DNA from 3 places in the Parvimonas micra genome. Region 2 is predicted to be linked to each of the others. Evidence: a T-box and tRNA genes for the amino acid it is inferred to sense, from the RefSeq annotation. Region 2 holds a T-box; the other regions hold tRNA genes.

Region 1 (10,115 bases), 200 kb from region 2:
ATGAGAAGATAATGACGGTATCATAGGAGGAAGCCCCGGCTAAATACGTGCCAGCAGCCGCGGTAATACGTATGGGGCGAGCGTTGTCCGGAATTATTGGGCGTAAAGGGTACGTAGGCGGCCTATTAAGTCAGGTGTGAAAGCGTGAGGCTTAACCTCATTAAGCACTTGAAACTGGAAGGCTTGAGTGAAGGAGAGGAAAGTGGAATTCCTAGTGTAGCGGTGAAATGCGTAGATATTAGGAGGAATACCGGTGGCGAAGGCGACTTTCTGGACTTTTACTGACGCTCAGGTACGAAAGCGTGGGGAGCAAACAGGATTAGATACCCTGGTAGTCCACGCCGTAAACGATGAATGCTAGGTGTTGGGAGTCAAATCTCGGTGCCGAAGTTAACACATTAAGCATTCCGCCTGGGGAGTACGGTGGCAACACTGAAACTCAAAGGAATTGACGGGGACCCGCACAAGCAGCGGAGCATGTGGTTTAATTCGAAGCAACGCGAAGAACCTTACCAAGGCTTGACATATAGTTGAGTTATTGAGAAATTGATAAGTCCCTCGGGACAACTATACAGGTGGTGCATGGTTGTCGTCAGCTCGTGTCGTGAGATGTTGGGTTAAGTCCCGCAACGAGCGCAACCCTTATCTTCAGTTACCAGCATGTAATGATGGGGACTCTGGAGAGACTGCCGATGACAAATCGGAGGAAGGTGGGGATGACGTCAAATCATCATGCCCTTTATGTCTTGGGCTACACACGTGCTACAATGGTTGGTACAACGAGAAGCTAGACAGTGATGTTAAGCAAAACTCTAAAAACCAATCTCAGTTCGGATTGTAGGCTGCAACTCGCCTACATGAAGTCGGAGTTGCTAGTAATCGCGAATCAGAATGTCGCGGTGAATGCGTTCCCGGGTCTTGTACACACCGCCCGTCACACCATGGGAGTTGGCAATACCCGAAGCCGCCGATCTAACCGCAAGGAGGAAGGCGTCGAAGGTAGGGTTAATGACTGGGGTGAAGTCGTAACAAGGTAGCCGTATCGGAAGGTGCGGCTGGATCACCTCCTTTCTAAGGAGTACAAAGAACGACAGTTCAATTAAAATTCTTAGTTTTATCACTGTTTTTTGGTTCATATTTTTTTTAAAATTTTTAATTTTAAACCAAAAGCTGTAAGGCTAACTAAAAGAAAATACCAAAATGATAGTATAAAACATTTAATAATTAGTAGTAAATATTTAATAATTAGTAGTAAATATTTAATAATTATTGAATGGGGGTGCACCCAATCTTAGAAATTTAAACAAAAATAAATTTTTGTAAATTTCAAAGCCGGGTACGCAAAACCCCCAAAAATTTGTACTGTCGTAAAATTTTTGGGGGTGTAGCTCAGTTGGGAGAGCACCTGCCTTGCAAGCAGGGGGTCAGGAGTTCGAATCTCCTCATCTCCACCAAGAAACCTGACAATTAAAGAGAAATATATTTCTGGTCAAGCGACCAAGGGCATAAGGTGAATGCCTTGGCACTGAGAGCCGAAGAAGGACGTGACAAGCTGCGAAAAGTCTCGGGGAGGAGCAAATATCCTGTGATCCGGGAATGTCCGAATGGGGAAACCCACTTGAGCAAACCTCAAGTATCTTGTTGTGAATACATAGCAATAAGAGGGAATAGTTGGTGAACTGAAACATCTAAGTAGCCAGACGAAAAGAAAGAAAAAATTCGATTTTCAAAGTAGCGGCGAGCGAAATGGAAAGAGCCCAAATTAAGTTAAGGAAGAAGAAAGATAGTTGAATGGTCTGGGAAGATCAACCGAAGAAAGTGAAAGTCTTGTAAACGAAATCAGACTTATTCTGACTTAGAAAGAGTAGCATGGGACACGAGAAATCCTGTGTGAATATGGGGGGACCACCCCCTAAGGCTAAATACTACTCAGTGACCGATAGAGAATAGTACCGTGAGGGAAAGGTGAAAAGAACCCCGGGAGGGGAGTGAAATAGAACCTGAAACCTTATGCCTACAAGCAGATAGAGTCTTAAGAGAGATGATATCGTACTTTTTGTAGAACGGGCCAGCGAGTTATGGTGTGCGGCAAGGTTAAGTAATGAAGTTACGGAGCCGTAGGGAAACCGAGTCTGAATAGGGCGAATAAGTCGTATGCCATAGACCCGAAACCAGGTGATCTATCCATGGGCAGGTTGAAGTGAAAGTAAAATTTCATGGAGGACCGAACCGGGTAGCGTTTAAAAGCTATCGGATGACTTGTGGATAGGGGTGAAAAGCCAATCGAACTTGGAGATAGCTGGTTCTCCTCGAAATAGCTTTAGGGCTAGCCTCAATTTAGTTTACAGGGGGTAGAGCACTGAATACCGTAGGGGTGTTAGACATTACCGAAAGTTATCAAACTGCGAATACCTGATAAATGATGATTGGGAGTCAGACTATGTGGGATAAGCTTCATAGTCAAAAGGGAAAGAGCCCAGACCACCAGCTAAGGTCCCTAAATATAGATTAAGTGGTAAAGGATGTTTTACTACTTAGACAACCAGGATGTTGGCTTAGAAGCAGCCATACATTTAAAGAGTGCGTAATAGCTCACTGGTCAAGTGGTAGAGCGCCGAAAATGAACGGGGCTAAAATCTAATACCGAAGCTGTGGACTAATGTAAATTAGTGGTAGAGGAGCATTGTGTAAGGGGTGAAGCTAAGTTGGAAGACGAAGTGGACTTTACAGAAGAGAGAATGCTGGCATGAGTAGCGAAAAGGAGGGTGAGAATCCCTCCCGTCGAAAGCCTAAGGATTCCTGAGGAAGGCTCGTCCTCTCAGGGTAAGTCGGGACCTAAGCCCAGGCTGAAAAGCGTAAGCGATGGACAACAGGTTGAGATTCCTGTACTATCTTTGAATGTTTGAGAGAAGTACTGACGCAGGAGGATATGTTGAGCGTGTGAATGGTAGAGCACGTCTAAGCAAGTAGGTAGAGAATAGAGGCAAATCCCTATTCTTAATATCGAGATGTGATGGGGAGCGAAAAATAAGTAGTGAAGCAACAGATTCCAAACTGCCAAGAAAAGGTACTATTGAGTGAGAAGATACCCGTACCAAAACCGACACAGGTAGGCAAGGAGAGAATCCTAAGACGCGCGGAAGAACCTTTGTTAAGGAACTCGGCAAAATGACCCCGTAACTTCGGGAGAAGGGGTACCATTAGATGTGAAGGGCATACGCCCAGAGCATAGAGTGGTCGCAGAGAATAGGCCCAAGCAACTGTTTACCAAAAACACAAGTCTCTGCTAAATCGAAAGATGAAGTATAGGGGCTGACACCTGCCCGGTGCTGGAAGGTTAAGGGGAAATGTAAGAGCAATCGAAGCATAGAACTTAAGCCCCAGTAAACGGCGGCCGTAACTATAACGGTCCTAAGGTAGCGAAATTCCTTGTCGGGTAAGTTCCGACCCGCACGAAAGGTGTAATGATTTGGGCACTGTCTCAACAAAGGATCCGGTGAAATTGTAGTAGTCGTGAAGATGCGACTTACCCACGATAGGACGGAAAGACCCCGTGGAGCTTTACTGTAGGCTGGCATTGGAATTTGGTATTAAATGTACAGGATAGGTGGGAGACTGAGAAACGAGAGCGCCAGTTTTCGTGGAGTCACTGTTGGGATACCACTCTTTTGATACTAAATTTCTAACTTGATACTCTGAAGCGAGTATAAGGACACTGTCAGTTGGGCAGTTTGACTGGGGCGGTCGCCTCCTAAAGAGTAACGGAGGCGTTCAAAGGTTCCCTCAGAATGGATGGAAATCATTCTAAGAGTGCAAAGGCAAAAGGGAGCTTAACTGCGACACCAACAAGTGGAGCAGATAGGAAACTAGGACTTAGTGATCCGGTGGTACCGAGTGGAAGGGCCATCGCTCAACGGATAAAAGCTACCCCGGGGATAACAGGCTTATCTCCCCCAAGAGTTCACATCGACGGGGAGGTTTGGCACCTCGATGTCGGCTCGTCTCATCCTGGGGCTGGAGTAGGTCCCAAGGGTTGGGCTGTTCGCCCATTAAAGAGGCACGCGAGCTGGGTTCAGAACGTCGTGAGACAGTTCGGTCCCTATCCATCGTGGGCGAAGGAAATTTGAGAGGAGCTGTCCTTAGTACGAGAGGACCGGGATGGACAGACCGCTGGTGTATCAGTTATCATGCCAATGGTAATGCTGAATAGCTAAGTCTGGAAGGGATAAGTGCTGAAGGCATCTAAGCACGAAGCCCCCCTCAAGATGAGATTTCCTGTTGCAGCAATGCAAGAGAGATTCGATACAGAAAATGTCGTAGATAGGTCAGAGGTGTAAAGGTGGCAACATCAAAGCTAACTGATACTAATAAATCGAAAGCTTGACCAGAAATATATACTCTTTAGTTGTAGGGGTTTTAAACAGAAATATATGAAAAGAAAAGAAAAAGTACAAAAGTAAACAAGTATGGCTGTGATGGCTAGGAGGATACACCTGTTCCCATCTCGAACACAGAAGTTAAGTTCCTAAACGTCGAAGGTACTAGTACATCTCGTACTGGGAGAATAGAAAACAGCCAAACAAACCACTCGAAAGAATGGTTTTTTGTTTATATAAATAATTAATTTTGTTTATTGTTGTGAAAGCTCAGAGCTTAACGGCAAAGAAAAGTAAATAAACAAGTATGGCTGTGATGGCTAGGAGGATACACCTGTTCCCATACCGAACACAGAAGTTAATGACCTAACAGCAATCTGTGATTGCGTCGTAGGTCAGATACTAAGAAACTCCATTTGTGAAGCAAATAGCAAGTTTCGACAGTGAAAGCTCAGAGCTTAACGGCAAAGAAAAGTAAATAAACAAGTATGGCTGTGATGGCTAAGAGGATACACCTGTTCCCATACCGAACACAGAAGTTAAGCTCCTAAACGTCGAAGGTACTGATACATCTCGTATTGGAAGAATAGAAAACAGCCAAACTCCTAGGTAGCTCAATGGTGGAGCACCCGGCTGTTAACCGGTAGGTTGTGGGTTCGAGCCCCACCCTGGGAGCCAATTATGCCGGGGTGGCGGAACTGGCAGACGCACAGGACTTAAAATCCTGCGATGTTAACTCATCGTACCGGTTCGATTCCGGTCCTCGGCACCAGTTTTAGGCCCCATGGTCAAGCGGTTAAGACATCGCCCTTTCACGGCGGTAACCCGGGTTCGAATCCCGGTGGGGTCACCATTTAATTTTTATGTGGCGGAGTAGCTCAGTTGGCTAGAGCATGCGGTTCATACCCGCAGTGTCAGGGGTTCAAATCCCTTCTCCGCTACCATTTTTATATTAAGGTTATATTTGGGCGCATAGCTCAGTTGGGAGAGCATCTGCCTTACAAGCAGGGGGTCATAGGTTCGAGCCCTATTGTGCCCACCAAATACGGCCTGGTAGTTCAGTTGGTTAGAATGCTAGCCTGTCACGCTAGAGGTCGTGGGTTCGAGTCCCATCCAGGTCGCCACTAGTATGCTGGTGTAGCTCAATTGGTAGAGCAACTGACTTGTAATCAGTAGGTTAGGGGTTCAAGTCCTCCCACCAGCTCCATATTTGCGGGAGTGGCTCAGTGGTAGAGCATCGCCTTGCCAAGGCGAGGGTCGCGAGTTCGAATCTCGTCTTCCGCTCCAAGAACTCAGAATTTATTCTGAGTTTTCTATTATGTGCCATTAGCTCAGCTGGATAGAGCGTTTGGCTACGGACCAAAAGGCCAGGGGTTCGAATCCTCTATGGCACGCCAAACAAAGTGATTACAGTTTTGTGATTGCTAATTTTTAACTAAAGAATCAAATAAATTATATTTGACTCTTTTTTTTTGCAAAAATTGGGTATAAGGAAATTGATTAACATTATCTTAGAAGCAGAATTAATACATTGATATTATTTAGATTTTTTTATTAATAAATGCCATTTTATATTGTATTTTAGTAGCTTTAGTGATATAATTGTTAAGACACTATTTAAGGAGGCGATTTTATGAAACCGATTATTGGAATTTCAGGTAGTATTTTGATTAATAAGGGTAATACTTTTTCAGGATATAGAAGATCTTATGTAAATCAAGATTATGTAGAAGCTATATTAAGAGCAGGTGGTATTCCTTTTATTATACCATTTAATGAAGATTTGGAAAGTACTAGAGAAATGGTTGAACAAGTTGATGGAATTATTTTATCAGGTGGACATGATGTAGATCCACATAATTATGGAGAAGAACCATTACTAAAAATTGGAGAAGTTTTTCCTGAAAGAGATGCTTTTGATATGGAAATATACAAAACTGCCATTAAGTTAAAGAAACCTATTTTTGGTATTTGTAGAGGTTATCAAATAATTAACGTTGTTAATGGAGGAACTTTATATCAAGATTTATCTTATGCAGATTTTGTTAAACTTAAACATAATCAAGGTGATAATCCAAGTCAGGCTACTCATTTGGTAGAATTAAAAGATGGAACATTTTTGAGAAATATTTTAGGTGAAGAATATAAAGTAAATAGTTTTCATCATCAAATAGTAAAAGATGTTGCGCCTGGATTTAAGATTGTTGCAAAAAGTTCTGATGGAGTTGTTGAATCTATTGAAAAAATAACAGAAGATTGTTTTGTAATTGGGCTTCAATGGCATCCAGAAATGCTATCTTTAAATTGCAAAAAATCTCAAGAGATTTTTAATTCATTTGTCAAAAAAGTCATAGAATACAAGAAGTAGGAGGTGTATATTTTTATGACTAATAAAAATAAGATGGGCTTATTTAGTATTATTCTTTTAGGATTTAATGGTATTATAGGTTCTGGTATTTTCTTGTTACCTAATAAGGTTATGGCACAAGTTGGACCAGCTGCTGTTTTAGTAACATTATTTGATGCATTATTAGTTATTAGTATTGCAGTATGTTTTGCCGAAGTTGGTGGAATGTTTAAAAAGAATGGAGGTCCTTATGTATATGCTAAGGAGGCCTTTGGTGAGTTTGTTGGTTTTGAAGTAGGTTTTATGAAATGGGCTATAGCTATTATTGCTTGGGCTACAATGACTGTTGGTTTTGCTGAAGCTTTAATGGGATTATTACCTAAGGGAACATTTGCTAATGAGAATATTGCAAAAGCTATTATAGTTACTATTATTGTTGTTTTACTTACTTTAGTGAATTTATCAGGTATTAAGACTTCAAAGATTTTAAATAATATTGTAACAACTGGAAAGTTATTACCACTTATTATTTTTATTGCAGTAGGTTTGTTCTTTATAAATGGATCAAACTTTACTCCGTTCTTTGTTCCTGGAAAAACTGCTAGTGGACAAACTATGTCAGCTGGCGCTGCTATTGGTGCTGCTGCATTAACAATATTCTACGCATTTACTGGGTTTGAAAGTATAGCTGTTGCCGCTGAAGACATGGACAATCCAGAAAAAGATGTACCAAAAGCTATTTTATTGGTTATCTTTATTTGTTCGATTTTTTATGTGTTAATTATTGGAATAGCAATAGGAATTTTAGGAACAGATTTAGTTACTGCAAAAGCTCCTATTCAAGAAGCTTTCCAAAGAATTATTGGTAATGCTGGAAAATACTTAGTTGGTGCTGGTACATTAGTATCAATAGGTGGTATTAATTTAGCTGCATCTATAATGACACCAAGAAGTGGTTCAGCTCTTGCTGATGATGGTTTAATTCCTAGAGTCATTGCTAAAAAGAGCTCAAAGGATGTTCCATATATTGCAATAATTATTACAGGCGTTATAACTTTAGCTTTAGGCTTATATGGATCATTAATAGGTTCATTTGCAATATTAGCTGCTATAAGCGTTGTATCAAGATTTGTACAATATGTACCAACTTGTTTATCCGTAATTGTTTTAAGGAAGAAACGTCCAGATTTAAAACCATCATTTAGAGTTCCATTTGGACCAGTAATTCCAATTTTAGCAGTAGTTGTAAGTTTCTGGTTATTATATAATTCAGATATGCAAAAAATAGTAATTGGACTTGGTGGATTGGTTATTGGAGCTGTTGTTTATTTTTTAATGAAATTATTAAACAAAGAAAATGCATAGTAAAAATAAAAAATAGAGAGGAATTTATTTCTTCTCTATTTTTTATTTTTAGTTTATGGTAAAATATATCTAGAGGTGATTTTATGAAAAATACTTTTTTAAATATAAAATATATCATAGAAAAATTTTTAGTTTTGTTTTTGATTTCAATCATAAGTTTTAGCTTTATTTCAAAAGTTTCATATGCAGATGATAATTTTGATAGGGCTAATAGAATTTATGATATGGATTATAGAAGTTTTTTTATAGGAAATATAACTGATGATTCTAATGGGAAATTTAAAATAAAAGTTACCACTATTTTCCTAGGCGAAAATCTTAATGAAATAGAAGTTCCTAAGTTTAAAGAATATAGCTATAGTAGATTAACTCCAGCAAAAGGAGATTATTTTGTAGGAATTTTGAAGAAAGATAATACTTTAGATTTGACTTGGATATTTAAAGCTACTTCTGGTAATTATAAAACACTATATTTAGCAAATGATAAAGATCCTGAAAATTCAGAAGTTAAATTATTCCAGAATATGATTAATAAAGGTGATTATGTACCTAATCTAGATGAAATTGAAAAGAATAAGAGATTAGAGGCTAATAAATATTCAAAACCAAAAGATGATTTTAGTAAAAATTATGATGAGTTGACTGAAGAAGAGAAACAAAACAGACTAGAGGCGGTAAATGAAAAGTCTGAGAAAGATTATAAAGAACGAATGGAAGCTATCTCTAATTTATTAAAAAATCCTGTTGTGCTTATTGTTCCGTCAATTCTGTTTTTATTAATTTTTTATGTTGTTCGTTCAAAAAGAAAATTTTTAAAAGAAATGGAAGAACGTATTGAAGATGAATACAATGACAAAGAATAATTCTATAAATAGTGATTATGAAGCTAAGAAATTATTGAATTTTAGTGTGAAATTTTCTTATTCTTTGCTTTATAATGGAGCTGAAGTTTATAGAGTAGAGGATAGTATAAATAGAATTTGTAAGTCTTTTGAAAACATAAAGGCTGTTAACACTTTTGCTTTAAGTAATATGGTAATTATTTCATTTGTATTTAATGGAACTACTTATACAAGTATGAGAAGATTAAATGATTCTGGAAAAAATTTGGAAAAAATAGCTTTGCTAAATGAGTTATCAAGAAATATAGTTTCTGGAAAAGTTGATATTGATGAAGCATTTAAAGAATTGAAAAATATAAAAAATAAAAGTTCATATAGTAATGTAGCTATTGTTTTGTTAGTTACTATATCTGCACCGTTTTTAGCTTTTATTTTTGGTGGAACTTTAAGCGATTTTATTCCAGCTTCTATGGCTATGCTTGTTGAAATGCTATTTTTGATTTATGTAGAAAAATTAAAGTTACCATCATTCTTGACAACTTTTTTATCTGCAAGTGCAGTAGCACTTTTTACAATGACTATGTCTAGGATTATTCATATTGAAAATGTATCAAGTATTTTGATTGCAGGAATTGTTCCTCTGTTCCCAGGAATACAAATAACAAATTCAATGAGAGATATTTTATCAGGAGATATTTTGTCAGGAATAATTGGAATAATGTCTGCTATATTTACAGCAGTTTCTATTGCTGTTGGTGTAGTTCTAATTCTTAGACTTTTTGGATAGGTGATTTTATGGATTTATTTTTAAATATAATTTGTGCGGTTGTATCTAGTATTGCATTTTCAATATTTTTTATAGTACCAAAGAAAGCTATTATTTACTGTTCTATTACTGGAACTATCAGTTGGATTGTTTATTATTTTTGTAGTGAACATTTTGGAAATGCGGTTAGCAATTTGATTGCATCTATAGTTGTAGGGTTATTTGCAGAATACTTTTCTGTAAGGTTAAAAATGCCTTCTACAGTATTTTTATATGTTGGAATTGTAATGTTAGTTCCAGGGTATGGAATGTATCACACTATGGAATATTTTGCAAAAAATGAGTATTTATTAGCTTTAGATATTGGAATAAGCACAGTTGTGCATGCAGGTTCTATAGCAATTGGAGTTTTAGTTTCA
Region 2 (10,115 bases):
CAAGAGGAACTACCCAACCCCATACTATATCATATGCTTTTGTATCTTCAGCAGGGATAATCCTAAAATTTGATAAAACCATGGTGAAAGCTAGTGCAAGAATACATCCTGTAATTTTCCCAGCCCAACTATAAGTTTGTTCTAAGTAAATACTAAATGCAGCTATAGCACATAAAATAGCTAGTAATACCAAAGTATTATCTACCTTAATAAGTGACCAATATTTCTGTTTTGCCACTTCTTGAGCAAAATATAACATAAAAATACCTCCTTTAAAAATATGTAATGCTTTTCACATCATAATTTATTATATACTCACTCTTTAAATTTGTCAAACTTATATTTTTAAAACATATAGTGTTCTAAATGCCTTATCTGTCTTATTCTTAAAATTTTCAAAATCAATAATTTCTATAATTTGAAAATTATTCTTTTTTATTACATTTAAAATATCATTTTCAGAATATATATATTGTCTTTGTATTTCTTTAATTTTTTCATATGTGCCATTCTCAGTCTTTAAGAAAAAATCAATATCAAAATCTATATATTTATTATGAAGATAATTTCTCCAAACATAAAATAGTTCATCTTCTTCATCTACAAAAATATTATTTCCTAAATATTCTCTTAGTTTATACTCAGAGTTTATATCAAACATTAAAATTGAGTTTTCATCCATTTGATTTTTACAATTATTTAAAAACATATCAATTTCCTTTATATTTTTTAAATAGTTTAAAACATCAAAAAAACAACATATTAAGTTATATTTCCTATTAGAATAAAAAGTTCTAATATCTCCTTTTAAGATATTAATATTATCATAAAGTATCAATTTATTATAAGCAATGGATAACATATTGTCAGAAATATCAAAACCATCAACATAAATTCCTCTTTTCAAAAATTGTTCTGTTAAATTTCCACTACCCATTCCACATTCTAAAATATTTCTTACTTCCACATTATTATTTATACAAATTTGTATAACATTAGAGGCAAGTAAATCATAATCTACTTGCCTTTTCATTAATTCATCATAAATATAAGAAAATTTATCGTACATATTAGTCCTCATACGAAAAAATATAAGGAATATTTCTATATTTATTACCATAGTTAAGTCCATATCCAACTATAAACCAATCTTCAATTTCAAAACCAAAATAATCAGGAACTATATCAACTTCTCTTCTACAAGGTTTATCAAGCATAACACATGTTTTAATACTTTTTGGATTTTTATTTAAGAGATATTCTTTAATATTTTTTAGAGTATTTCCTGAATCCATAATATCATCTACTATTAGCACATCTTTCCCTTCAATATCTTCTCTAAGATCAGAAATAATATTAACTTTACCAGTTGAAATTTCAGAATGTTCATAAGATGATGTTGTAATAAAATCTACAACTATAGGTTCATTTATCTCTCTAACTAAATCTGCAAGAAAAACAAAACTACCTCTCAAAAGGCCAATAGCAACTAAGTTTTTACCAACATAGTCTTTTGAAATTTGTTTTCCAAGTTCTTTTACTCTATTGGAAATTTCTTCTCTTGTAAATCTAGTAACCTCTCTTTTGTTCATCAAAATAGTCCTCCTTCGCTACTTTTTTACTATTTTTATTTTTTTCAAATTCAATTCTTTTCTTTTCAGAGTCTTTAATTTCCTTTAAAATCATTAATATTTTATTCAAAGTATATTGAATACTAACAAGTATTATAATCAAAAAAGTCATAAATATAACATTAAAATCTATATTCATATAAAATCACCTAATTATTTTTTATTTTCTCAATGCTTGATATAATTTCATCATAGATATTTTGATATTTCTTTAATTTTTCTCTTTCCTCATTAACAACTTTTTCAGGAGCATTATTTACAAACTTTTCGTTTGAAAGTTTAGAAGATGCCCTTTTTATTTCTGATTCATATTTCTGTAAATCAGTATTTAATTTTTCCAATTCCTTCTTATAATCTACAAGCCCATCTAAAGGAATATAAATTTTTTGATTATTACAGATAACAACCATAGAATTAGAAATTTCTTCATCTTTATCCATAACTATTACTCTAGAACATGATGCCAAAAATCTGTATAAATGTTCTAATGATGAAGTATAAACTTTTGTAATTTCACTATTTGAAACAAAATATAATTCAGATTTCTTTGAAGGCGGAATATTCTTTTCACTTCTCTTATTTCTAATAGCAGTAATAGTTTCAATTAAGTTTTCAACTTCACCTTCTTCTTCTATAAACATACTACTCTCATCATATTCAGGAAAACTTGAATTAATAAGCTTTTCATTAATGCTAGGCATAAAAGAATAAATTTCTTCTGTTATAAAAGGCATAAAAGGATGTAATAATTTTAGAATATTATTTAAAACATAAATTAAAACAGACTTAGCAACTAATTTTTTCTCAACATTATCTCCATACAATCTTGTTTTAGAAAACTCAATATACCAATCACAAAATTCATTCCATATAAAGTCATAAATTTTTGCTGAAGCTAACCCAAATTCAAATTTTGATAGATTTTCTGTTAATTCTTTAATTGTTCTATTTAATCTTGTTAAAATCCACTTATCTTCAATTTCTATCTTACTTAAATCAACATCATATTTCTCTTCATCATTTAAATTCATAAGTACAAATCTTGATGCATTCCAAAGTTTGTTTGCAAAATTTCTGTTGGATTCTACTCTTTTTTCATAAAATCTCATGTCATTTCCAGGAGTATTTCCTCCAACTAATGTAAATCTTAATGCATCTGCACCATATTTATCTATTATTTCAATCGGATCAATTCCATTTCCTAAAGATTTACTCATCTTTCTTCCAAGTTCATCTCTAATCAATCCTGTAAAATAGACATCTTTAAAGGGAATTTCATTTAGATTATATAAACTTGAAAAAACCATTCTAATAACCCAGAAAAATAAAATATCATAACCTGTAACTAAAGTATTAGTTGGAAAAAAGTATTTTAAATCTTCCGTTTTATCAGGCCAACCTAATGTTGAAAATGGCCATAATGCAGAAGAAAACCAAGTATCTAAAGTATCCTCATCTCTAATAAATGTTTTTCCTTCTTCTTTTGGTTCTTTTTTACTTACAACAACTTCTCCTGTTTCTTTACAATAATAAACAGGAAGTCTATGTCCCCACCATAATTGACGAGAAATACACCAATCTTTAATATTATCTAACCAATTTATATAAACTTTTCCAAATCTCTCTGGAATAATGTTTAACTTTCCATCTAAATAAGCTTGCTTAGCAGGTTTTGCTAATTCTTCCATTCTAACGAACCATTGTTTTGATATAATTGCTTCAATAATCGTCTTACATCTCTCGCAATGTCCTACAGCATGATTATGTGGTTCAATTTTAATCAAATATCCATTTTCTTTAAGTTCTTTTACTATTTCTTTCCTTGCAACTTCTCTTTCTAATCCAGAAAATTTTCCGAATCCTTTAGCAATTTTGCCATCATAATCCATAATAAGCTTTTGTCCTAAATTATGTCTACTTCCAACTTCAAAGTCATTCGGATCGTGTGATGGTGTAATCTTAACACAACCTGTACCAAATTCCATATCAACATAATCATCTGCTATAATAGGAATTTCAATATTTAAAATAGGTAAAATTAAAGTCTTTCCTACCTTATCTTTATATCTCTCATCATCTGGATGTACTGCAACAGCTAGGTCACCAAGCATTGTTTCAGGTCTTGTTGTTGCAATTGTTAAATACTCTTCACTATCTTTAAAAAAGTATTTAATATGGTAAAAATTTCCATCTTCATCATTATGTTCAACTTCAGCATCAGAAATAGCAGTACCACAATTACAACACCAGTTTACAATTCTGTCTCCTCTATAAATTAATCCATCATTGTACATTTTTATGAAAACTTCTTCTACTGCCTTAGAAAGATTATCATCTAAAGTAAATGCATCTCTTGACCAATCACAAGAAACACCTAGTGTTTTTAATTGATTTTTAATGTTTCCTCCATATTTTTCAGTCCAGTCCCATGCTTCTTTTAAAAAACCGTCTCTTCCAAGTTTTTCTTTAGAATTACCTTCTTTCTTTATTTTTTCAACAACTTTTGCCTCTGTTGATATTGATGCATGGTCAGTTCCTGGAACCCAAAGAGCCTCATAACCACTCATTCTTTTCCAACGAATTAAAATATCTTGAATAGTATTATTAAGAGCATGGCCTAAATGTAAATTACCTGTTACATTAGGTGGCGGCATTACAATAGTATATGGTTTTTTATCTGTATTTATATGTGCAACAAAATCTTGATCTTCTAACCAACTATTATATATTTTATTTTCAAAGTCTTTTGGATTATAAGTCTTTTCTAAATTTTTCATAAAACCTCCTCATATAAAATAAAATATTCATATTATCCAAATAATAAATTAAGCACTTTTACTTGCTGTAATATTATAATTTATATAATTATAATATTACTACTTTGAATTGTAACATATTGTTATAATATCACAATAAAAAAACTTCATCCCGTATATAGGACGAAGTTATCGCGGTACCACCTAATTTTCATAAAAAATGACTCTCTAAATTTATAACGTAATTACCCGTTTTTCAAAGCTAAAAAGCTACCTTCACAAAAAATGAATTAAATTTTTACACCGAACAAATTCTCTCTGAAAATTCTTTTTATGTTACTCCTCTTTTATATGCCTATATTTAATTTTTAGATAAAAATATTAGATATATTATAACACGAAAAATATTAAATTTCAATAAAAATTAAGAATTTTATTTATACTTTCTTACCATTATATGTCCCCTAAATTTATTAATAGGATTTTTACCTTCAAATCTAATTAACATATAGTATATTTATAAAAATTTATATTTATAAAAATTTAATTTTTATAAATAAAAAAAAGGCCGAAAACTAATTTCGGCCAATTTATTATTAAATTAAATTTTACCAACTAAATCTAATCCTGGAGTTAAAGTTTCATCGCCTGGTTCCCATCTTGCTGGACATACCTTATCTCCATGTTTAGCTACAAATTGTGCAGCTTGAACTTTTCTTAACAATTCTTTAGCGTTTCTTCCAATTCCATTAGCGTTTACTTCATAAAGAACTATTTCACCTTGAGGATTTACAACGAAAGTTCCTCTTAAAGCTTGTCCTTCGCCTTCAATTAATACGCCAAATTGTTCTGAAAGAGAAAGAGCTCTGTCTGAAATCATTGGATATTGAATCTTTCTGATTGTTTCAGAAGCATCCCACCAAGCTTTATGAACAAATTCAGAATCTGTAGATACTGAATAAATTTCGCAACCTATTGCTTTGAATTTATCATAACTTAAAGCTAAATCTTCTAATTCAGTTGGACACACAAATGTAAAATCTCCTGGATAAAAGAAGAAAACACTCCATTTACCTTCTAAATCTTTGTTTGATACTGTGATTAAATCCCCGTCATAATATGCAGGAACTTCAAATTCTTCAATTTTTTTTCCAATTAAACTCATACTAATACCTCCTATATTCGCCTTTTTTACTAAGACATTCATATTATACCACTTTTCTATTCATTCAAACAAAAAAGAGAGCAAAAAGCTCTCTTTAAATTTATAATTATGAAATATATCCTTCATTTGACAAGATTTCTTTAGATTTTTCTAGATTTGCATCATTGACCATTACTACAGGTCCAGTACAACCCATTCCAGTTTTTGCAAATATATTATTTTTCCACAAAGCAACCTTAGCATCTTCAAGTTCAAGAATATCAATTCCACCAATAGTTGCAGTAGCTTGTTCTTCTGCAGGACATTTAACTTCTTCTTCTGGTTCAGCTTTTTTTGCACCAGCAGAAGTAATCTTTTCTAAAATAGCTTTTAGACCAGCTTTATTAGCTTTTTCAAATTCTTTCTTTGAAACTTCTTTAATATTTCCTTTAACTAATTGTCCTGCATAAGTCATAGCATTTGCAATAACAGGGAATCCTGAAGCTCTTGATACTATAAGAACAAGTCTATCATATCCTTCACCAATTCCTGGTCCATAACCATAACCCATAGCTTCAAATCCACCACCAGTAGTGTATGATGAGAAAACTTTCATCAAAAGATTTCCAGTTAATGTATCATTTACCATTACATCTGGGACTCCTTGCAATAAGTCATTTCCTCTCATTAATACTCCACCATCAGCTCTGTTAGACTCAGCAAAGTTCATATCATAACCATTTTCTTTTAATTCTTTAAATGCTCTTTCAACAGAAACTGCATTATCTACATTCAATATACCTACTGTAGGATTTTGAATACCTAATGCTTTTGCAACAATAACTCCATAGATACCATTTTTAACCATACCTTCTACTCTATGTGCAGAAGATGTACCAGTAGTTGTCGCAATAATCATTTCCTTTGCAGCAGCTGGAGTAATAACTCTACCTACAGTAGAAACTCCAATTGGAAAACTATAATGCATAGTTACACAACCATCAATTTCACCACTATCTAATAGTGATTCCATTTTTTTGTAACCTTCTTCTTCATTAGCAACAACATATTGCTTTAATGAAGTATTTACTTCTGGTCCAATAATGCAATATTCTACACTATTATCTCTTGATTGAGCAAGCTCAGCTCCTTTTACAACATTATCTAATCCATGTTCACTGCCTAAAGTTGTAACAGCAATCCTTGGTCTTATTCCAAACGCACCTGTTTCTAAACCAGTAGCAATTTCTTCAAAGACATTACCTATTACTTTTTTTATATCAGACATGAAATCACCTCTATTCTTCAATTAAAGAAGATGCAAAATTTCTCATTGCTTCAGCAACTAATTTCTTAACTTCTTCCTTAGAAACTCCAGAGTTGTCTTCTAATTTACCTGAATTTCTTTCTAAAACAATTGATACACCATCAAATAAGTTAGTCATTCTTCCTAAGAATAAAGAACCCTTACCAATAATCATAGCTCTATTTAATTCACCTGATGTTAAATCTTCACGGCAGAATCCTAAATAAGGTACTCCTGAAGGAATATGTCCTTGAGTTGGAGCCCATCCTTCCATACCATGATCTTCAATAAAGCTAGCAATTTCAGCTTTTTCTAATTGTTTTTTCATTACTCCTAAAGCACCAATCATCTTGAAGTTAGCATTTGGAACATCTCCAGCTCCAGCAGGTTTAGTTATGTCAGGATTTTGCATTTCAGCTGAGTATTTATCAACATCTTTTACTGTTAAATTAGCTTTTTCCAATGGTGCAGTAACTAATGCTGACATAACGGCTTGTGGTGATGAACCAGTTCCTACTGTATGTCTACCAACTATGTCAGTTCTTAATACTGGGTTAACTCCATCATTTTCTGAAATTAATGCAGCAAATCCACCAATACAATCTTCTAATATAGGTAATCCTTTCTTAAGGTGGTCTTTACCGTTCATTCCTAATTTAGCTGTACATCCACCTGCAACTATAACAACATTTTTGAAAGTTCCAGAATGAACATGAGATGATGCAGCAATTAAAGTATGAGTTGGAGCAGCACAGAATCCTCTTATATCAGAACCTGAAGCATTGTCAAATCCAGCTAATTCAGCTATAGATTTTGCAAAGTTACCACCACCTCTTTGGTTCATATCTCCACATGCTTCTTCTGAACATTCAATAACATATTCTACATCATTAGGATCTAAATTATTCTTTGCAACTAAATGTAAAGCAGCTAACAATCCAGAAGCTTTTGTAACCAAATTTTCTAACATAACATGAGCTGATAAGTTAACATCAACATCATGAGCTCTAGTAACTACACCTACTAGTTTATCTTCAAAGTATAAACCTTCTGCATGATTATTCATATGTCCTTCAAGAACTGATTGATCAACACCTTCTTTTAATCTTGCAACTAATCCTTCGCTAATTAGTGGATGTTTTTCCAAATCAGCTTTAACAGATTCAGTAAACTCTTTGTTAAGATAAACTAAATCAAAGGCATCACAAATTTTCATAAGACCAACAAATTCATGTTCTGGCATTATTTCACCATATTTACCATCTCTTGGAGCTCCAGATAAATATTTATCTGCATCTGACCATGGTTGTGGCACAGCCTTTAAATCTTCTGGTCTTTTGTTTCCAATGTAAACTTGGTTTGGTAAATAATTTAATACTTCTTCATATTTTCTAATATGATTTGGTATTTCCTTTAAATATTCTGAATCAGGATTTAAAGCCTTTTCAGTAGTTTGAGTTGTTCCATTTTGAATTATCATGTCTGGTGCATGAACTAATACGTAAGAAGTTCCTTTTAATACAGGAAAATTCATCTTAATTACCTCCTTTAATATAAAAAACAGATAGCATAGTATGTATTGCATATAAGCCAACTACCCTCATCTAATAGAATACCATTAAATTAAAAAGGTGTCAATACCTGACACCTTTTTTTACTTAAAAATTATTCAAATATTGTTTGTCCTTCAACTTCAGTTGATAAAGCTTTTAATGCTTTTTTAACAATACCCATTCTTAATGCATATTCTTCTTCATGGCTCAATTTAGGATTACCTAATGGATGAGGAATTGCTATAGCAGGAACAATTCTGTTAGCTCCTACTGTTAATGAAATTGGAGTTACAGTACATACATGTACTACTGGAATTCCAGCTCTCTCAATTTCTTTTACCATCGTTGCACCGCAACGTGTACAAGTACCTCAGGTAGATGTTAATATAACTGCATCTACTCCATCAGCAACCAATTCTTTGCTGTATTTTTCTGCAAATGCTTTTGCAGAAGCTACAGCTGTACCATTTCCTACTGTAGTATAGAAATATCTATGAAGACTTCCAATTTCACCCTTCTTTTCAAGTTCTCTTAAAACATCAACAGGTAAAACTCTATCTGCATCTTGGTTCGCATAAACTGGGTCATAACCACCATGTGCTGTTTCCCATTCGCCTTCTTTAAGATCCATTACACCTTCAATATCATATTTACCATATTTTGAAGCTGATGAAGATTCAATATGATCAGGGTTTCCATGAGGAACAATACCACCTGATGTTACCAAAGCAATCTTAGCTTTTGTAATATCTTTAACAGCTGGATTTGGATCTACTCTGTCAAAGTGTGGCATTGGAAATTCTGTTTCAAATTCCTCACCTTTTAACTTTTTAATCATCATATTTACAGCTCTCTTACCACCGAAATCTTCTCTAAATATGTTCTTTCTAACTCCTCTTTCAATGTAACCTTCTTCAGCTGGAGAACCAATTTCTTCTCCTTTAACAAGTTTCATTGCAAGTGGAACCATTTTGCTTACAGCATCTTTCATACCTGCAGCACTATTTTTAGTTGAAACTATATATATGCTCTTTTTGAACATATCTGCACCTGGGTTTTCAATATACATACCAGTTAAAGCCGGAATACCCAATTCATTTTGAACAGCTTCAGTAATTGTACCAGCAGCAACTCCATAACGACCAGCATTAAATGCAGGACCTGCTATGAATAAATCTGGATTGTACTTTTTAACCATTTCTAAAACTTCTGCTTTAGCTTGGTCCATATTTTCACCAAAATAGCTGTCTCCGCAAATAACTGTAGCAACTATTTCAGCTTCACCCTTAAAACCGGCATTTAATGCTAAACCAGGTCCAATTTTTTCTTCTCTGACTTCTGGTTTATAATCTGCCTTTTCTTCTCCACCTATACCAGCAAAGAATTGGTTTATATAGTGAACTACTCTTAATTTTTCCACACTAATCACCTCTCTATCATATATTTATATATGATTTTTTTCTTAATTACAAATTATAATGAATTTCTAATTTCACTTACAGCTTCAATGATAGCATCACAGTCAAGAACCATTTCCATCATACCAATTTGGTCATCATAAACTGATTCATCAACTTCTGCTTTAAATTCAGGTTCAACTGCGTGATATACTTTAAGTCCTAACTGAACTCCTGCTAATGGACCTGCAAAAGTAGGGTCTCCTGTAGTTACAGTTTCAGCTGCTAATGCTGCTGATTCTGCTTCAGATGCTCCTAAAAGAACTAA
Region 3 (10,115 bases), 470 kb from region 2:
CAACTTTAAATAATGTTACTCCAAATATGACAATTCTTTATGATGAAGACATTACACCTGACGATTTTGGAGAAAAGGCAGTTTATGCATCTCTTTTAACTGCAAATCCTGCTTTTGCAAATGATAAATACTATAGAAAAGATTTTAAAGGAGATTATGCAATAGCAAGTTGCTATAATGGACTTCCTATTTCAGGTGGGGCATTTACTTTAAGTAGATTAAGACTTGGATCTCTTGCTAGAAGTTCAAGTTCAAAACAAGATTTCTTTGATAGAGTTTTACCTGAAGCGATAGATTTAATGTGTAATTTCATGGAAGGGAAAATCAGATTTTTAGTTGAAGAAACTCCTTTCTTTGAAGAAAATTTTTTAGTTAAAGAAGGATTTATAGAATTAGATAGATTTGTAGGACTTTTTGGAGTTGTAGGACTTCATGAATGTGTTCAAAAACTTTTAGAGTTTGAAAGTAAAGATTTAGTTTATGGAAAAGATGATTATGCCAACGATTTAGGAATAGAAGTAATGGATTTTGTAGAAAATAGAGTAAATTCATTTGAAAGTAAGTATTCAACTTTCTGGAATCATAGATTTATGCTTCATTCACAAGTTGGGGCACAAGATGATATGGAAGATAGTGCAGGTGTTAGAATTAGAATAGGTAAGGAAATTCCTATGTATGACCATATTAAACATTCAGCTTTATTCCATAAGTATTTTCCTTCAGGAATTGGCGATCACTTTCCATTTGATGAAACTGCAGAAAGAAATCCATCAGCTGTTTTAGATATTTTCAAGGCAGCATTTAAACTAAATATGAGATATATTTCTTGTTATGGAGATAGTGGAGATTTGATTCGTGTAACAGGATATTTAGTAAAGAAATCTGATATGCAAAAGTTTATTGACGGCGAAACAGTTAGTTATGATACTGTTCAATATGCAAGAGAGGCTTTTGAAAAATATCATTTATTAGAACGTAAGGTTAGAGATGTCAAATAAAGGAATTATAAATAAAATAATAGATATGTCGGTAGTAGACGGACCTGGAAACAGGACGTCTATTTTCCTACAAGGTTGTAATTTCAACTGCTTTTATTGTCATAATCCTGAAACTATTAAACATTGTATAAATTGTATGGAATGTATTCCTTCTTGTCCAACAAAGAGTTTGACGAATGTAAATGGAAAAATAGTTTGGAATGATAAGACCTGTATAAATTGTGATGAATGTATAAGGGTCTGTAAGCATCTTTCAAGTCCGAAGATATACAATTGGACAGTTGAAGAAACAGTCGAAAGAATAAAAAAGAATATGCCTTTTATTAGAGGAATTACAGTCAGTGGAGGAGAATGTACTCTGCAACATACTTTTTTAACTTCTCTTTTTAAAGAGGTTAGAAAACTTGGACTTACTTGCTTTGTCGATACAAATGGCGGTATTCCTTTAAAAAAACTTCCTGATTTTGTAGAAGCTTCTGATGCTTTTATGCTTGATATAAAGGCTTTTGACAGTGAAGAACATCTTTTTATAACTAAAAGTAAGGTTGATGTAGTTTTAGAAAATGCTGATTATCTTGCAAGTATAAATAAACTTTTTGAGATAAGGACTGTAACAATTGCCGGAATGGACAATAGAACTACAGTTGATAAAATTACAAAGATGCTTTCCAAATACATAAAAATGGGACATAAAATTAGATATAAAATTATAAAATACAGAAAATATGGGGTTAGAGAAGAATACAGTATGTTTTCTGCTCCAACAGATGATGAAATGGAAGAATTAAAAGAAATAGCTCTTCAAAATGGATTTGAAGATGTTATTATCGTTTAGTCAATAATATAAAATATTTTAGAACTATGTGTTTAAGCATAGTTCTTTTTGTATAGAAAATATTAATGCATAGGTAATTTTGAATAAGATAAATTGTATCCTAACAGACTTGTAAGTCTCCTTTTTCTGTTTTTTACTGTTATAAAAATACTTTTTATGATATAATAATTATAGCTTTATGCCTTATGATAAAGCCATAATTATTTCATCATAATAACAAAATTTAATTATCAAAAAGAGATTATGATTTAATTAAATATAATTTATAATTTGAAATTAGGAGGGAAAATTTGTTAGAGATTATTTTAAATTCTTTAGAAGAATGTGATAACTTTTCTAAAAGATTTTCGAAAACTTTAAAAAATGGCGACGTGATTTCTTTAATTGGAGATCTTGGAGCTGGGAAAACAACTTTTACTAAATTTTTAGGGAAAAATTTGGGAATTGATGAAGATATTACCTCTCCAACTTTTAATTTAGTTAATTTATATTCTGGGAAGTTTGAGTTTAATCATATGGACTTATATAGAATCGACTCTCCGGAAGAACTTTATCAAATAGATTATGAAAACTACTTTTATCCTGATGGTATAACAATAATAGAATGGGCTGAAAACGCCGATTATTTATTACCTAAAAATTTAATTGAACTTGAGATTTTAAAAATTTCCGAAAATTCAAGAAAGATTGTAATTAATGGAAATAATAAAAGAGAAATAGAAATTATAGAGGAATTAGAATGAAAATTTTAGCGATAGATACTTCAACAACTCATAGTTCTTGTGCTGTTATGGAGGATAATAATATTGTTGGAGATTATAGTATTAATCAAAGTATGAGCCATAATGAGATTTTGCTTGTTATGGTTGATGAAATGCTTAAAAAATTAAATATTGATATAGAAGAGATAGATTTGTTTGTTGCAGTTACTGGTCCGGGGTCTTTTACAGGAATAAGAATAGGGGTTACGGTAGTAAAGGCTTTAGCAATGGCTTTAAATAAGCCGATAGTTGCTGTAAATACATTAGAAGCTCTTTCTTTTGGAGTGTATTCAGATAAAAAGAAAATTCCTTTAATTGATGCTAGAGGAGAAAGAGTTTATTACGGAGTTTATGAAGGGATAAATAATACAAATATAGTTGCTCCTGCACTTTTAACTATTGATGAGCTTTTGGAAGAGATTTCAGATAAAGGAGAATTTGTTTTTGTAGGAGATTTCGTTAATTTATATAAAGATCGAATTTTAAAAAATAAGAATTTTGAAATTACTCCTGCTTGCTTAAACAGTTGTATTTCAAGAAATGCCTGTGTTATTGGTAAACATAAATTTGAAAGTGGAGATATTTCAGATTGTTTTAATTTAAGTCCTGAATATGTAAGACTTTCACAAGCTCAAAGAGATATGGAAAACAAAGGTAAGTAGATGATTTTATATAGATATGCTGAAAATAAAGATGTGTTTGATATTCTATCTTTAGATAATGAAAATTTTTCCAACAATTTTGAAGAAGCATTTTATTTAGAATATATACAAAATCAAAGAGTCATTGTAGCAGAAAAAGAAAAAAATGTAATTGGATATATTCTATTTAATCAAATTTTAGATGAAGCTGAAATATATAAAATAGTTGTTTCTAAAGATTTTAGAAAAAAACAGATAGCTTTTAAAATTATGGAATTTTTTCAAGATGAATTAAAGAAAAATGATGTTAAAAAGATATTTTTAGAAGTTAGAAAAAATAATATTCTGGCTATTAATTTATATAAAAAATGTGGATTTATAGAGATTAGGGAGATTGTTGACTACTATAGCAATCCGAAAGAAAATGGAATAATGATGTTAAAAGAGGTAGTTTGATGGATGATATAAAAATTATGGCGATAGAAAGCAGTTGTGATGAAACAAGTGTTGCTGTCGTCAAAAATGGAAGAGAAGTTATTTCTAATGTAATTTCATCTCAAATAGATATGCATAAAAAGTTTGGGGGAGTAGTACCTGAGGTTGCAAGTAGAATGCATTTAGAAGTAATCAATAATATAGTAAGAGAGGCTTTGGAAGAAGCGAAAATTACTTTAGATGATATAGATGCAATAGCTGTAACTAAAGGGCCGGGTCTTGTTGGAGCTTTGCTTGTTGGAATATCAGAAGCAAAGGCACTATCTTATGCTTGTAAAAAACCATTGGTTGGAGTAAACCATATGAAAGGACATATCTGTGCGGCTTTAATAACTCATAAAGAGCTAGAGCCTCCATTTATTTGTCTTTTAGTTTCTGGAGGACATACTTATCTAGTGCATGTAAAAGACTATAATAATATGGAAGTAATTGGAAAGACAATTGATGATGCCTGTGGAGAAGCTTATGATAAGGTTGCTAGATGTTTAGGAATGAATTATCCAGGTGGACCTGAAGTCGAAAGACTAGCAAAACTTGGAAATGATGAAGCGATAGATTTTCCAAGAGTAATGCTTGATAAAAACAGCTATAACTTTAGTTTTAGTGGACTTAAAACAGCTGTACTCAATTATTTAAACAATAAAAAACAAAAGAATGAAGAAATATCTAAAGAAGATGTATGTGCAAGTTTTCAAAGAGCAGTTTTTGATGTGTTGATTTATAAGACTGAAAAACTAATGAAAGAGAAAAACTTAGATACCCTTGTCGTATCAGGGGGTGTATCTGCAAATAATACTCTAAGGGAAGAAATAAATAAAATGTGCGAAAACAATGGTTTTAAATCATATTTTCCTGATAAAATACTCTGTACAGATAATGCGGCTATGATTGCATCATCAGGTTATTATGAGTATATATCAGGTGTAAGAAGTGATTTAACATTAAATGTTGAGCCGAATTTAGAATTGTAAAATTATAAAAAAATTTTTTAAAAAAGTGTTGACAATGAAAAAAATAAAGTGTATAATATTCGAGTAACTGTTTGAGAGATACCGTTCAAAGAATGATTTAATCACATTAAAAATTTCAAAAAGGTATTGACAAATCACAAGTTATGATATATAATTATTAGGCAGTCAATTTTAGAGTAAGATTGATTGATGAGGCCCCATGGTCAAGCGGTTAAGACATCGCCCTTTCACGGCGGTAACCCGGGTTCGAATCCCGGTGGGGTCACCATTTTATTTTAGTAGGTTTATTGGTAATATTTGGGCGCATAGCTCAGTTGGGAGAGCATCTGCCTTACAAGCAGGGGGTCATAGGTTCGAGCCCTATTGTGCCCACCAAATATGGCCTGGTAGTTCAGTTGGTTAGAATGCTAGCCTGTCACGCTAGAGGTCGTGGGTTCGAGTCCCATCCAGGTCGCCAATAAATATGCTGGTGTAGCTCAATTGGTAGAGCAACTGACTTGTAATCAGTAGGTTAGGGGTTCAAGTCCTCCCACCAGCTCCAATCTACTTTTAGTAGATTATATGGAGGAGTTCCCGAGTGGCCAAAGGGGACGGACTGTAAATCCGTTAGCTGCGCTTTCAGTGGTTCGAATCCACTCTCCTCCACCAATTGAATTTTTGTTAAGACCATAAAGTTTGAGTTTATATGCGGGTGTAGCTCAGTGGTAGAGCCCCAGCCTTCCAAGCTGGTTGCGAGGGTTCGATTCCCTTCACCCGCTCCATTTTGCACCTATAGCTCAGCTGGATAGAGCAACGGACTTCTAATCCGTGTGCCAGAGGTTCGAATCCTCTTAGGTGCGCCAACCTTTGGGGTATAGCCAAGTCGGTAAGGCACTAGACTTTGACTCTAGCATTCCGCAGGTTCGAGTCCTGCTACCCCAGCCAATTTTATGATTCATTAGCTCAGTCGGTAGAGCACCTGACTTTTAATCAGGGTGTCCGGGGTTCGAATCCCCGATGGATCACCATTCATGGAGAGGTATCGAAGTGGTCATAACGAGGCGGTCTTGAAAACCGTTTGGGTTCACGCCCACGTGGGTTCGAATCCCACCCTCTCCGCCACAATGGAGAAATACTCAAGTGGCTGAAGAGGCTCCCCTGCTAAGGGAGTAGATCCTTTACGGGATGCGAGGGTTCAAATCCCTCTTTCTCCGCCAATAATTTGGGCCTTTAGCTCAGTTGGTTAGAGCGCCCGGCTCATAACCGGTAGGTCCCGGGTTCAAGTCCCTGAAGGCCCACCAAATTATCTGAAGATATTTCTATTTTAGAAATATCTCTTATTTTATAGAGCTAAAAAGGATTGGTATTGTAGGGGTATAGTTCAACGGTAGAATGTCGGTCTCCAAAACCGCTGATGAGGGTTCGATTCCTTCTACCCCTGCCATTTACATAATATAAAGAAATCATAATATTAAATATGCCCAGATAGCGATAGTCGGTATAAGGAAGTGGCAAAAACAACGAAGTTGTTTTTAGGCAATGCCTTAGTCTAGTGCGAAGCACGAGAGAATGAGCTATCATAAAGCAAAAAATTAATATGCCCAGATAGCTCAGTCGGTAGAGCAGAGGACTGAAAATCCTCGTGTCGGTGGTTCGATTCCGCCTCTGTGCACCAGATCTGTAATTCGAGAAATCTGTTACGGATTGCTATTATTTTCCTGCTTAAGCAGGATTTTTTTAACTCATTTTTAGATGATTTATTATTTTCAAGCCCGGATAGCGAAAAGTCGGTATAAGAGAGTAACCAAAATATCGAGATGAAATCGAAGATATTTTGAGTTAATATCTTAGTCTAGTGCAAAGCACGAGAAGATGAGTTTTGAAAAGTTAAAATAGTGAAAATCTTAAAAAGTAAATAAAATAAAAGTGTTAATAAATAGTTATCAGCTGGAAGAGTCAGAGGACTGAAAATCCTCGTGTCGGTGGTTCGATTCCGCCTCTGTGCACCAGATCTGTGATTCGAGAAATCTGTTACGGATTGCTATTATTTTCCTGCTGATGCAGGATTTTTTTTGCTCATTTTTAGATTTTTTTAAAACAAATATAAAAGCTGTTGATTTATTCAACAGCTTTTATATTTCTCTATCTTGTAGTTTTAGATTTTTTCTAAATTCTGTAGGTAACATTTTTTGGTATTTTAAGAAATTACGATTAAATGTTTTGACTGTGTTATATCCAACTTCAAATGCAATATCGGTTATTTGCATATCTGTTTTTAACAATAATTTTGTAGATTTGTTAATTCTTACAAAATTTAAGAAATTCTTAAAATTTTTCTCTACATAGTATATAAATAGTTTATTAAGTTCTATTAAAGATATTGAAAAATCTTTACAAATTCTTTCTAAGTTAATATCATCACTTGAATTTTTTACTACATAGTTTAATATTCTGTAAAATTTTCTTATATTTTCTATTTGGCAAATTTGTGAAACTTTTTGAAAAGTTTGCCTGTATTTATTAGGATTTTGTCCCGTTCTTGCTGTAAATACTTTTGAAAGATGAGAACGGTCTGAAAATCCCGTTATTTCTGCGATTTCTTCTATGTCCAAATCCGTATATAAGAGCATATCCATTGTCTTTCCAACTCTCATCTCATTTATTAAAGTATTAAAAGAAAGACCAGTTGTTTCTTTTACATATCTATTTATTGTCGATTCACTTAAGAAGAATAATTTTGAGATAGAAGAAATGGTTAGTTTTTCGCTTAGGTGAGCATGTATATATCTAAAAATATTGATTTTATCAAAGTTTTCATCAATCCTTTTTGTTTTTTGTGTATCCTCATTTTGCATTCTTCTATATGTAATAATCAAGTCTATTATTTTATTTAAAACATAAGCTGAAGAAATAGGATTTTCGTTCTTATTATATAATGTAGAATCTTCTCCTAATTCAGCTCTTAGTAAGTCAAAAACATTAGAAAAATATTTAAATTGTTCATTTGTACATTGGATTACAGGCTTATCGTAGAACGAATTAATTAAACTTAGGTTTTCAGCATCTACATTGTAAAATGATTTTATTATTTTATTTGCACTATCAAAATTGTATTTTAGAATAAAATATTGTATAGTTTTTGAAACTTCAATAACTTCAGTATATTCCCAAGGCAGAATACATACTAAAGTTCTGTCTTTTATTTCATATATATTATTTTGAATTCTCATCTTTGCAGTGCCTTTTTTTATCAGTAAAAATCTAGCAGATTGATGAAAAAGACCTTTTGTTGGAGATGTTATTATTTCTCTGTCTATACTATACATACTTTCTTCATTTATATATGAATTAGCTTTGTTTTGTATTTCAATTCCTTTTTGTTTACTCATAAATACTCCTATTACAAATATGATAAGTTGTTTTTCTATGTACACTATAAGTATAAATCATAATCAAATTTATGTAAAGATAAAAATATAAAAAATGTCTTTTTGCAAAATATTGTATTTAATACAAGCATTTTAAAATTATTATAAAATAATAATTAGATAATATCAAGATAGATTAAACATTAAAAGACTATTTATTTATAAATTAGAGAAAAAATAAGTCGTTTTTTGTTGTATAAAAATTTTTAAATTTCAATTTGTAAAAAATAAATTTATAAAAAAATTATGTTGACATATACAGAGCTATCACAATCCTTAAATCTAGCTAAATTTATGATGATAAAATAAATAGAAAGTAATACAAATTTTATTAAATAAAATGTCCTGAATTTTTTGTAAGATATAGTATAATAAATATGTATTGAATACGTTTGTCGTATCAAAAAATTTTTTTAAAGGAGAAATGTTATGAGCAAAAACTTAAGAGGAAGAAATTTCTTAACATTATTAGACTTTACAAGTGATGAAATTCGTTACCTTTTAGATCTTTCAAGAAATTTTAAAGATTTAAAGAGAAGTGGAACTCCTCACCGTTATTTAGAAGGAAAAAATATAGTATTATTATTTGAAAAAACTTCAACAAGAACTCGTTGTTCTTTCGAAGTTGCAGGAATGGACTTAGGTATGGGAGTTACTTACTTAGATCCAGGTTCTTCACAAATGGGTAAAAAAGAATCTATTGAAGATACTGCAAGAGTTTTAGGAAGAATGTATGATGGTATTGAATACAGAGGATTCAGCCAAGAATTAGTTGAAACTTTAGGAGAATATGCTGGTGTTCCAGTATGGAATGGTTTAACTGATAAATTCCATCCAACTCAAATGTTAGCTGACCTTTTAACTATTGAAGAAAAATTTGGATATTTAAAAGGATTAAACTTTGTATATATGGGAGATGCAAGAAACAATATGGGTAATTCACTTATGATAGCTTGTGCTAAGATGGGTGTAAACTTTACAGCTTGTGCTCCAAAAGAATTATGGCCTGAAGAAGAATTAAGAGAAAAAGCTTTAGAAATCGCTAAGGCTACTCATTGTACAGTAAGATTCGAAGAAGATGTTAAAAAAGGAACTACAAATGCTGATATAATCTACACAGACATTTGGGTATCAATGGGTGAACCAGACGAAGTTTGGGCTGAAAGAATTAAATTATTAAAACCATACCAAGTAAACAAAGAAGTTATGGCAAACGCTAAAGAAACTGCTATCTTTATGCACTGCTTACCTTCATTCCACGATCAAAAAACTGTTATTGGAAGACAAATTTTTGAAAAATTTGGCATTCCTGAAATGGAAGTTACTGATGAAGTTATTGAAGGACCACAATCAGTTGTATTTGATGAAGCTGAAAATAGAATGCATACTATAAAAGCAGTTATGTATTCTACTTTATGGTAAGAGGTACAAATGGGAAAGAGAATAGTTGTAGCTTTGGGGGGTAATGCTTTAGGCAATACCCCTTTAGAGCAATTAGAGAAAGTAAAAATAGCTGCCGATATAATTTCTGATTTAGTTAAAGATGGAAATGATGTTATAATCGGACATGGAAACGGACCTCAAGTTGGAATGATTAATTTGGCAATGGATTATTCAGCAAACGGAAAAGAAAAAACTCCTTTAATGCCACTTGTTGAATGTGGAGCTATGAGTCAAGGATATATAGGTTATCATTTACAACAGGCTTTAGGTCAAGCTTTTAAAGAAAAAGGAATTAATAAAACTGCTGTTTCTGTTGTAACTCAAGTTGAAGTTGCAGAAGATGATAAGGCTTTTGAACACCCAACTAAACCAGTTGGAATGTTCTATACAAAAGAAAAGGCAGATGAACTTGCAAAAGAAAAAGGATTCACTTTTGTTGAAGACTCAGGAAGAGGATACAGAAAAGTTGTTCCTTCACCAAAGCCATTAAATATTGTTGAAATTGATGCTGTTAAGAAAATGGTTGATGCTGGACTTGTAGTTATAACTGTAGGTGGTGGCGGA

What was found. A T-box is a leader RNA that pairs with one kind of tRNA and senses whether it is charged. The one in region 2 lies ahead of WFJ11_RS04020 (valine--tRNA ligase), so its partner is inferred to be a tRNA-Val.
Region 1: it has a tRNA-Val gene. The T-box ahead of WFJ11_RS04020 (valine--tRNA ligase) is inferred to sense a tRNA for this amino acid. The anticodon was not compared.
Region 3: it has a tRNA-Val gene. The T-box ahead of WFJ11_RS04020 (valine--tRNA ligase) is inferred to sense a tRNA for this amino acid. The anticodon was not compared.

What each region holds. Positions count from the first base shown of each region.
Region 1 is NZ_CP148048.1:1,023,698-1,033,812, reverse strand. It holds rRNA gene WFJ11_RS05020 (16S ribosomal RNA) at 1-1,071, shown strand, start outside; tRNA gene WFJ11_RS05015 (tRNA-Ala) at 1,379-1,454, shown strand; rRNA gene WFJ11_RS05010 (23S ribosomal RNA) at 1,488-4,388, shown strand; rRNA gene rrf (5S ribosomal RNA) at 4,466-4,581, shown strand; rRNA gene rrf (5S ribosomal RNA) at 4,864-4,979, shown strand; tRNA gene WFJ11_RS04995 (tRNA-Asn) at 4,980-5,054, shown strand; tRNA gene WFJ11_RS04990 (tRNA-Leu) at 5,060-5,148, shown strand; tRNA gene WFJ11_RS04985 (tRNA-Glu) at 5,155-5,229, shown strand; tRNA gene WFJ11_RS04980 (tRNA-Met) at 5,244-5,320, shown strand; tRNA gene WFJ11_RS04975 (tRNA-Val) at 5,343-5,418, shown strand; tRNA gene WFJ11_RS04970 (tRNA-Asp) at 5,424-5,500, shown strand; tRNA gene WFJ11_RS04965 (tRNA-Thr) at 5,508-5,583, shown strand; tRNA gene WFJ11_RS04960 (tRNA-Gly) at 5,589-5,663, shown strand; tRNA gene WFJ11_RS04955 (tRNA-Arg) at 5,697-5,773, shown strand; gene WFJ11_RS04950 (gamma-glutamyl-gamma-aminobutyrate hydrolase family protein) at 6,010-6,744, shown strand; gene WFJ11_RS04945 (APC family permease) at 6,760-8,088, shown strand; gene WFJ11_RS04940 (hypothetical protein) at 8,172-8,951, shown strand; gene WFJ11_RS04935 (threonine/serine exporter family protein) at 8,938-9,717, shown strand; gene WFJ11_RS04930 (threonine/serine exporter family protein) at 9,726-10,115, shown strand, end outside.
Region 2 is NZ_CP148048.1:825,388-835,502, forward strand. It holds gene WFJ11_RS04000 (DUF819 domain-containing protein) at 1-259, opposite strand, end outside; gene WFJ11_RS04005 (class I SAM-dependent DNA methyltransferase) at 338-1,069, opposite strand; gene hpt (hypoxanthine phosphoribosyltransferase) at 1,071-1,592, opposite strand; gene WFJ11_RS04015 (hypothetical protein) at 1,570-1,770, opposite strand; gene WFJ11_RS04020 (valine--tRNA ligase) at 1,781-4,408, opposite strand; T-box leader at 4,564-4,748, opposite strand; gene ahpC (alkyl hydroperoxide reductase subunit C) at 4,989-5,552, opposite strand; gene grdD (glycine/sarcosine/betaine reductase complex component C subunit alpha) at 5,659-6,819, opposite strand; gene grdC (glycine/sarcosine/betaine reductase complex component C subunit beta) at 6,830-8,371, opposite strand; gene grdB (glycine reductase complex selenoprotein B) at 8,503-9,810, opposite strand; gene grdA (glycine/sarcosine/betaine reductase complex selenoprotein A) at 9,864-10,115, opposite strand, start outside.
Region 3 is NZ_CP148048.1:1,298,772-1,308,886, reverse strand. It holds gene WFJ11_RS06375 (YjjI family glycine radical enzyme) at 1-998, shown strand, start outside; gene WFJ11_RS06370 (YjjW family glycine radical enzyme activase) at 988-1,833, shown strand; gene tsaE (tRNA (adenosine(37)-N6)-threonylcarbamoyltransferase complex ATPase subunit type 1 TsaE) at 2,124-2,576, shown strand; gene tsaB (tRNA (adenosine(37)-N6)-threonylcarbamoyltransferase complex dimerization subunit type 1 TsaB) at 2,573-3,256, shown strand; gene rimI (ribosomal protein S18-alanine N-acetyltransferase) at 3,257-3,691, shown strand; gene tsaD (tRNA (adenosine(37)-N6)-threonylcarbamoyltransferase complex transferase subunit TsaD) at 3,691-4,701, shown strand; tRNA gene WFJ11_RS06345 (tRNA-Glu) at 4,895-4,969, shown strand; tRNA gene WFJ11_RS06340 (tRNA-Val) at 5,001-5,076, shown strand; tRNA gene WFJ11_RS06335 (tRNA-Asp) at 5,082-5,158, shown strand; tRNA gene WFJ11_RS06330 (tRNA-Thr) at 5,167-5,242, shown strand; tRNA gene WFJ11_RS06325 (tRNA-Tyr) at 5,265-5,349, shown strand; tRNA gene WFJ11_RS06320 (tRNA-Gly) at 5,389-5,462, shown strand; tRNA gene WFJ11_RS06315 (tRNA-Arg) at 5,467-5,543, shown strand; tRNA gene WFJ11_RS06310 (tRNA-Gln) at 5,549-5,625, shown strand; tRNA gene WFJ11_RS06305 (tRNA-Lys) at 5,633-5,708, shown strand; tRNA gene WFJ11_RS06300 (tRNA-Ser) at 5,714-5,802, shown strand; tRNA gene WFJ11_RS06295 (tRNA-Ser) at 5,807-5,897, shown strand; tRNA gene WFJ11_RS06290 (tRNA-Ile) at 5,905-5,981, shown strand; tRNA gene WFJ11_RS06285 (tRNA-Trp) at 6,051-6,124, shown strand; tRNA gene WFJ11_RS06280 (tRNA-Phe) at 6,280-6,355, shown strand; tRNA gene WFJ11_RS06275 (tRNA-Phe) at 6,617-6,689, shown strand; gene WFJ11_RS06270 (AraC family transcriptional regulator) at 6,813-8,069, opposite strand; gene argF (ornithine carbamoyltransferase) at 8,538-9,530, shown strand; gene arcC (carbamate kinase) at 9,540-10,115, shown strand, end outside.